DNA from 2 places in the Mesorhizobium sp. WSM4821 genome. Region 2 is predicted to be linked to the other one. Evidence: riboswitches for the same ligand, from Rfam matches in the RefSeq annotation. Region 2 holds a riboswitch; the other holds the start of a gene.

Region 1 (4,258 bases), 3.4 Mb from region 2:
GCCCGGCTACGAACAGCAGTGCCAGAACGATCAACGCGCCGTTCAGCGTGGTCTCGGCGGTGCCTGGCAATATATACCGGCGCGGCGCCACCGGCAGGTTGGCGTCGCCGACAGTGTTGGCACCGAGCCGCATCAATGCCAGCACCACGACGAAGGTCAGCACGATCTGCAACAGCGTCAGCGTCACCGCGCGGGCAGGATCGAAATCGAAACGCAGCGCCTGGTAGATGGCGACCTCCAATGTCGTCGCGCGCGGCCCGCCGCCCAGCGTCAGCACGATGGTAAAGGATGTCATGCAGAGCATGAAGACAAGCCCGGCGACCCCCGGCAGTGCCGCGCGCAGCGTCGGCCATTCGATCAGCCGGAAGGCAGGCCTGGCGCCCATGCCGAGCTGGCTCGCCAACCGCCACTGGTCGGCCGGCACTGTCCCCAAAGCTTCAAGGAACAGTCGCGTAGCCAGCGGCAAATTGAAGAAGACATGGGCGACGAGGATGCCGGACAGGCCGTATATGCCAGGCCAACCCTGACCGCCAGTCGCTGTGAGCAAGCCGGCGAAATAGCCGGCCCGGCCATAGAGCGCCAGAATGCCGAGCGCCGCGACGATGGCCGGCAGTGCCAGCGGCACGGCGAAGAGCTGCAGGATCAGGTCGCGGCCAAAGAAACGCGGATGCCGCGACAGCGCCCGAGCGACGAACAGCGCCGGCACGACGGAAAGTAGCGTCGACAGCAAAGCCTGCCAAAGCGTGAAGCGCGCGACGCGGAAGAGATAGGGATCGAAGGCCGACACGGTGCCGGAAGGGTCGCGTGCGCCTTCAAGGATAAGCCCCGCGAACGCTCCGCCGATCAGCAGCGCCACAGCGGCAAGCGCGAGAGTGCCAATGGTGACACGGGAGTCAGAAGGGGGTGCGTGCAGCACGTTCGACCACCTGACTCGAGATTCTTAGCGAGGATTGCGTTCCTTCGCGCCCCCCTCTGTCCTGCCGGACATCTCCCCCACAACAAGGGGGGAGATTGGCAGCTTCAGCATTCCGCTCGTCCCAGCAACTTTGGAGATTGGCGAAAGCCGGCGTGACGGCCGATCTCCCTCCATGTGGGGGAGATGTCCGGCAGGACAGAGGGGGGCGCCGTAGAGCAAACATCTTTGATCAGCTCGCCACGATTACTTGCTCATCACCGACAGCCATTCGTCGACCCAGGCCTTGCGGTTGGCGGCGACCTCTTCAGGGCTGAACATCAAGGTCCTGGTCGGCTTGACGAGCTTGTCGAAAGCCGGATTGAGCGGTTTCTCGGTCTTGCCGGCCGGGAACATCCAGTTGGTCTCCGGGATCACATCCTGGAATTTCGGTCCCGTCATGAAAGTCAGGAATTGTTCCGCCAGCGGGTTTTTGGCACCCGTGGTGGTGATGCCGGCGACCTCGATCTGCAGATACTCGCCCTCCTCGAAGGAAGCCGCCTGATAACGTTCGGTGTTCTCGGCGACCATGTGATAGGCCGGCGACGTGGTGTAGGACAGCACCATCGGCGCCTCGCCCTTGGTGAACAGGCCATAGGCCTCGCTCCAGCCCGGCGTCACTGTGAGCACCTTCGCCTTGAGCTTGGCCCAGGCTTCCGGCGCCTGGTCGCCATAGACCGACCTCACCCACAACAGCAGGCCGAGACCGGGCGTCGAGGTGCGCGGATCCTGAATGACGATCTTCTCGTCGGCATTGCCCTCGACCAGTTCCTTCAGGCTCTTCGGCGGGGTCTTCAGCTTTTCGGTGTCGTAGACGACGGCGAAATAACCATAGTCGAACGGCACGAAAACATCGTCGCTCCAGCCGCCCGGCACATTGACGTCCGCAACGGCGTTATGCGGCGAAAACAGGCCGGTTGCCTTGGCTTCCGCGGTCAGATTGGTGTCGAGGCCGAGCACGATATCGGCCTTGGTAGCGACCCCTTCCAGCTTGACGCGGTTGAGCAGCGCGACGCCATCGGCGACCGCGACGAAATCGAGAGTACAGCCGCATTCCACCTCGAAGGCCTTCTTCACCGCAGGACCTGGACCCCAATCGGCGGTGAAGCTCTCATAGGTATAGACGGTGAGTTTCTCCTGCGCGGACGCCGGCCCGGTGCCAGCGAGAACGGACGCCGCCAGGAGCACTGCTGAGACATGAGAGTAAAAAAGCGTGCGCATCGGCGCCTCCTTCGTTCGCATTGAAAGGAATTGAGGCGTCGGGTTGTCCGAAACGTCTAATCCCTCCGCCGGTACAAACCGGATCAGGTTCAGCGGGTTGGCATGGCTGCCTCTCAGCCGGTCCGCGTAGATCGCGTCCAGCACCCCGTTAGAGCGTTTCGACACATAGGCCCGGCCCAGGTGCGGCGCAAGCGGAAGTTTGCCGGGCATCCGGAGCGCGGCCTTCCGTTTCACCTTTCGTTTCCTGGACAGGGCTGGTAAGGGCCACGATATATGAGCACATTCACCATCCTGCTTGGCGGCGATCTCATCCGCACGCCGCTGCTCGACCGCCAGGTCGCCGGCACACGCGTCATCGCCGCCGATGCCGGCATCGGCCATGCCCGGACTTTGGGCCTCACGCCGGAACTCTGGGTCGGCGACTTCGATTCCGTCCCGGCGGATTTGCCGGACGATCTGGCTGCCGTTCCCCGCCAGGTGTTTCCGGCCGAAAAGGACAATACCGACGGCGAATTGGCCATCGCCGCCGCGCTCGAACGCGGCGCGACCAGCCTCGTGCTCGCAGGCGCGTTCGGCGGCAGGCGCATCGACCACGCATTCCTGCATCTGGCGCTCAGCCTGCGACTGGCGGAACGCGGGACGGACGTGCTTTTGACCAGCGGGGCGCAGGAAGGCATCCCCTTGCTTCCCGGCAAGGCCGGCTTCGACTACGCCGACGGTACGCTGTTTTCGATCCTCGACTTCTCCGATCTTTCCGGCCTGACCGTCACCGGCGCCAAATGGCCGCTGAACCATGTCGAGGTGGCGTTCGGCTCGTCGCTGACCCTCTCCAACGAGGTCAAGGGCCGGCTCGAAATCGCGCTGGACAGCGGCCGCGCGCTGTTGCTCGCCCATCCTTTTCCCTTACCTGAAAGCTGACATGGCGCCGCCGCTTCTCAATCTCGACGGGATAAAACTGACCTTCGGTGGCACGCCGTTGCTCGACGGGGCGGAACTGACAGCGTCGGCCGGCGACAAGATCGCCCTGGTCGGCCGCAACGGCTCGGGCAAGTCGACATTGCTCAAGATCGCAGCGGGATTGATCGAGCCGCAGGACGGCGAGGTGTTTCGCCAGCCTTCGGCGACAGTGCGCTACCTGCCGCAAATGCCGGACATGGACGGTTTCGCCAGCGTCCGCGCCTATGTCGAGGCGGGACTCGGACCCGCCGACGATCCCTACCGCGCCACCTATCTGATGGAGCATCTCGGCCTGTCCGGCGAGGAACGGCCGAACGACCTGTCCGGCGGCGAGGCGCGCCGCGCCGCACTTGCCCGCGTCATGGCGCCGGAGCCCGACATTCTCCTCCTCGATGAGCCGACCAACCATCTCGACTTGTCGGTCATCGAATGGCTGGAGGAGGAGCTTGCCCGCACCTCTTCGGCGCTGATCGTCATCTCGCACGACCGCCGTTTCCTCGAACGCCTGTCGCGCGCCACCGTCTGGCTCGATCGCGGCCAGACCCGCAGGCTCGACAAGGGCTTTGGCCATTTCGAGGAATGGCGCGACACCGTACTGGAAGAGGAAGAGCGCGAGCAGCACAAGCTCGGCCGCCAGATCGTCCGCGAGGAGCACTGGCTGCGCTATGGCGTGACAGCGCGGCGCAAGCGCAACATGCGCCGGCTCGGCGAATTGCAGACCATGCGCCAGCGTTTTCGCGGCCATCGCGGCGCCGAGGGCGCTGCGACCATGGTGGCCAGCGACGCGGCCGAATCCGGCAAACTGGTGATCGAGGCCAAGAACATCGAGAAGAGCTTTGGCGACCTCACGGTGGTCAGAGGCTTCTCGACCCGCATCCAGCGCGGCGACCGCGTCGGCTTGGTCGGGCCGAACGGCGCCGGTAAGACGACGCTACTGAAGATGCTGACCGGCGAATTGAAGCCGGACTCGGGCTCGGTGCGGCTCGGCACCAATCTGGAGATCGCCACACTCGATCAGAAGCGCGAGGCGGTCGATCCGCAAGAGACGCTGGCGCAATATCTCACCGACGGGCGCGGCGAGAACCTTGTTATCAACGGCGAGCAGCGCCACGTCGTCTCCTACATGAA
Region 2 (4,258 bases):
GGTCGCTTGTCCTCGATCATCGGGTGCGGCCGAAACAGGAAATCGCGCGCTTCCTCTTCGTTCTGCCAGACATCGACAGCAAGGCCCCAGACGCGCGCCACGCGGGCCAATCGTGTGCCCTCGTCCGACGATAGGCGATGGACCGCCTTGCGCCGCTCGTAGGTCGCCTTGGGGATCAGCCGGTATTTGAACTGAGCATCGCCAGGCGCCAGAAGATGCGCAACGCGCTCGAGCGCCCCGATGGGAAGTCCATTCTCGATCCGGGAGATCAGCCCGAAAGGCGACCGCGCCGCCACCTCTTCAACGGGCAGCCCCAACACGTCGGCGACATTGCCGAACGCTAGCATCACGCTCCACTCCATTTGAGGCAAAATATAGCCTCACATGGTGCGCCGTGCAAGCCGCTTGCATCAGCGCGAACCGATCCGCCAACAGTTTTAACCTGCCATCCTTGCGGTGGCGCCGTTCGCTCGCAACGCGGCCATCAGCATCGTCCCGGCCGAAAACTGCCCTGCCCTCGCCTTCTCGGTGAGAACGCGCAGATAGCCACCAGCTGACTCCATGTGCTTTGCCCGCTGCAGAATGCAGGCAATCACCACCGCGGCGATTTCCTGCCCCATGACATGGCAGGCATCCTCATACGCTGACGGCGAAACACCAGGTATCCTCGCACCTGGGCGGCGGTTCTCATGAAATCGCGCCAGTTGCCGATCCCCTCAACGGCGTAGTCTGCAATTTCGGGGCAGGCCTTCAGCACTAGCCCCAGCGGATAGCTTTTCGGCGGCTCTGCGGTCCTCGTTAGTGGCTCGGCCGCCGCCCTACCGCCGGATCGAGCGAGAGCGCCTGGTCGTCGGCGTAGAGCTGGTCTCGAACAGCTGCAGGCCGGAACGACGCTGTTCCGGCCTGCCTGCCTTTTGCATTTTTAAGAGCCCGCGACGTGCGGCAGAAGTTCAACCACACCGCGATAGATCATCTCGCCGGCTACGTAGAGGATGATCACCAGCCCGACATAGGCGATCCAGCGATGCTTCTGGAGCAGATTGGCAATGAAGCTTGCGGCAATGCCCATCAGCGCGATGGAGAGGATAAGGCCGAAGATCAACACGTTCGGGTGCTCGCGCGCGGCACCCGCTACCGCCAGGACATTGTCGAGCGACATGGACACATCGGCGATGACGATCTGCCAGGTTGCCTGCGCCAGGGTCTTGCGTTGAGCTTTGCCGGCTACGATGCCGTCGTGGTCGACGTCATTTTCGGAAAGCGCTTCGATCGCCTGTGCTTCCTGCGCATGGTTTTGCCGGAGTTCGCGCCACATCTTCCAGCATACCCACAACAGCAACACACCGCCGGCCAACAGTAAGCCGACGATCTGCAGGAGCTGGGTTGTCGCGGCCGCAAAGCCGATGCGCAGAACGGTCGCTGCGACAATGCCAATGAGGATCGCCTTTCTGCGCTGCTCTTTGGGCAGCCCGGCCGCGGCAAGGCCGATAACGATGGCGTTGTCGCCGGCCAGCACCAGGTCGATCATGATGACCTGCAAGAGAGCGGTCATTGCTTCGGGACTGAAAAATTCTGTCATACGGCACCCTTGCGTTCAGCTAGGGGTGACGCGGCTTGCGAGCAAAACCGTAGAGCAACGCGGACACCGCGTATGACAGGAGAAATGCCGCTACAGCTGAAGAGATCTCAAAGCCAGGCCACCCGGATTAAAATTCCAGTCCGACATCACAGTCCTGATGGACTGCCAGAGGGGCCCGGCCTGGTAGCACCTAGCTAATTGCGGAATGCGACAAACTCAAGACTTAAATGTGCTCCGGCATATGCAAGACCAGGTCTCACGCTCATGGCTGCGCGGTACTGCGATCGGTTTCTTCGGGTGCTCTTCCCGCCAGCGGCAGCCCGAAGGCGCTTGACAAGATAGCGATCGCCCGCTCAACTTGACGCATTCACCAGGGGAGTCCCGGCAAGGGGCTGAGATACTGCTGGCTTTTGCGGCGCAGTGACCCGTTGAACCTGATCCAGTTCATACTGGCGTAGGGACGGTGCAAGCGCTTTGCGGGGCCTCATGCCCGAAAACCTGTAAGCAGGCAGGAAAAGCGTCTTTTCATCCTTCCGGCACAGAACTGGGTCTCCAATGCATGAGCAAAGGAGCCTCAAATGAATGCCATTACCCCCGCCGTCTCGACGGGACCGTTGCCCGCCTCGAGGAAGATCCACAAACCCGGCACGATCCACCCGCAAATCAGGGTGCCGATGCGGGAAATCGCCGTCCATCCGACGGCCGGCGAACCGCCCGTCACCGTCTACGATCCGTCCGGGCCCTATACGGATCCGAGCGTCGAGACGAATATCGAGAACGGACTTTCCCGGTTCCGGCACGCGTGGATCAAGGCGCGCGGCGATGTCGAATCTAGGGAAGGCCGTAATGTCAGACCGGAGGACAACGGCTTCGCCTCAGGCGAACGGCTGACGCCGGAATTTCCTGTCCGCCACCGGCCGCTGAAGGCCTTGGCAGGCAAAGCGGTGACGCAGCTTGCCTATGCGCGCGCCGGAATCATCACCCCGGAGATGGAGTTCGTCGCCATTCGTGAAAATCTCGGCCGCGAGAGCCTGCGCGGCGGGATGCAGCGCGACGGCGAGTCTTTCGGCGCGGCGATCCCTGATTTCGTCACGCCGGAATTCGTGCGCGACGAGGTGGCGCGCGGGCGGGCGATCATTCCCGCCAACATCAACCACCCGGAGAGCGAGCCGATGATCATCGGCCGCAATTTCCTGGTCAAGATCAATGCCAATATCGGCAATTCGGCGGTCACCTCCTCGATGGCCGAAGAGGTCGAAAAAATGGTCTGGGCGATCCGCTGGGGAGCCGACACGGTGATGGATCTGTCCACCGGCCGCAACATCCACAACATCCGCGAATGGATCGTCCGCAATTCGCCGGTGCCGATCGGTACCGTTCCGCTCTATCAGGCGCTTGAGAAGGTCGGAGGAATCGCCGAGGACCTGAGCTGGGAAGTCTACCGCGACACGCTGATCGAACAGGCCGAACAGGGCGTCGACTATTTCACGATCCATGCCGGCGTGCGGCTGCACTACATCCCGCTGACAGTCGACCGGGTCACCGGCATCGTCAGCCGGGGCGGCTCGATCATGGCCAAATGGTGCCTGCATCATCACCGCGAAAGCTTCCTTTATGAGCATTTCGAGGAAATCTGCGATATCGCCAGAGCTTACGACGTGTCGTTCTCGCTTGGCGACGGCCTTCGTCCCGGCTCGATCGCCGACGCCAACGATGCGGCGCAATTCGCCGAACTGGAAACGCTTGGCGAGCTGACCAGGATCGCCTGGGGCAAGGATTGCCAGGTGATGATCGAGGGGCCGGGCCATGTCCCCATGCACAAGATCAAGCAGAACATGGACAGGCAGCTCGAAGTCTGCGGCGAGGCGCCGTTCTACACGCTCGGGCCGCTGACGAGCGACATCGCGCCGGGCTACGACCACATCACCTCCGGCATCGGGGCGGCGATGATCGGCTGGTACGGCACGGCCATGCTCTGCTACGTCACGCCCAAGGAGCATCTCGGCCTGCCTGATCGCAACGACGTCAAGACCGGTGTCATCACCTACAAAATAGCCGCTCACGCCGCCGATCTCGCCAAGGGTCATCCGGCAGCGAAGCTGCGTGACGATGCATTGTCGCGGGCGCGGTTCGAATTTCGCTGGGAAGACCAGTTCAACCTGTCGCTCGACCCTGAAACCGCGCGCTCCTTCCACGACGAGACCTTGCCGAAGGAGGCGCACAAGCTGGCGCATTTCTGCTCCATGTGCGGGCCGAAATTCTGCTCGATGCGCATCTCCCACGACATTCGGGCCGAGGCCCAGAAAGAGGGCATGGCGGCGATGGCGGCGAAATACCGCGAGGGCGGTGATCTCTATATGGCGGTGAACGGCGACCCGCCTGGACCGGAGGTGTCGGAGCCGTCATGAGGGTTCTGGTCAAGGGGGCCGGCATCGCCGGCCTCACCGCCGCTTGCGAACTCGCCGCCCGCGGTGCGGCGGTGACCGTCGCCGAAATCCGCGATGGCCTTAGCGGCAACGCCTCATGGATGGCCGGCGGCATGCTGGCGCCCTGGTGCGAGCGCGAAAGCGCCGAGCAGCCGGTGCTGGATCTCGGACGCGACGCCGCCGAGTGGTGGGATGCGGCGCTGCCGGGCCGTGTCACGCGGGCCGGAACGCTGGTTTTGGCGATGCCGCGGGA

What was found. Region 2 has a riboswitch for thiamine pyrophosphate ahead of thiC (phosphomethylpyrimidine synthase ThiC). Riboswitches for the same ligand answer to the same signal wherever they lie in the genome.
Positions count from the first base shown of each region.
Region 1: linked by a shared signal. The riboswitch ahead of thiB (thiamine ABC transporter substrate binding subunit) and the one ahead of thiC (phosphomethylpyrimidine synthase ThiC) in region 2 are both predicted to bind thiamine pyrophosphate.

Region 1 is NZ_CM148371.1:1,742,054-1,746,311, reverse strand. It holds gene thiP (thiamine/thiamine pyrophosphate ABC transporter permease) at 1-916, opposite strand, end outside; gene thiB (thiamine ABC transporter substrate binding subunit) at 1,160-2,173, opposite strand; TPP riboswitch at 2,217-2,331, opposite strand; gene AC0NID_RS08330 (thiamine diphosphokinase) at 2,447-3,091, shown strand; gene AC0NID_RS08325 (ABC-F family ATP-binding cassette domain-containing protein) at 3,093-4,258, shown strand, end outside.
Region 2 is NZ_CM148371.1:5,649,025-5,653,282, forward strand. It holds gene AC0NID_RS27635 (antitoxin Xre-like helix-turn-helix domain-containing protein) at 1-347, opposite strand, end outside; partial or broken gene repC (plasmid replication protein RepC) at 438-820, opposite strand; gene AC0NID_RS27645 (TerC family protein) at 923-1,579, opposite strand; TPP riboswitch at 1,942-2,058, shown strand; gene thiC (phosphomethylpyrimidine synthase ThiC) at 2,158-3,987, shown strand; gene thiO (glycine oxidase ThiO) at 3,984-4,258, shown strand, end outside.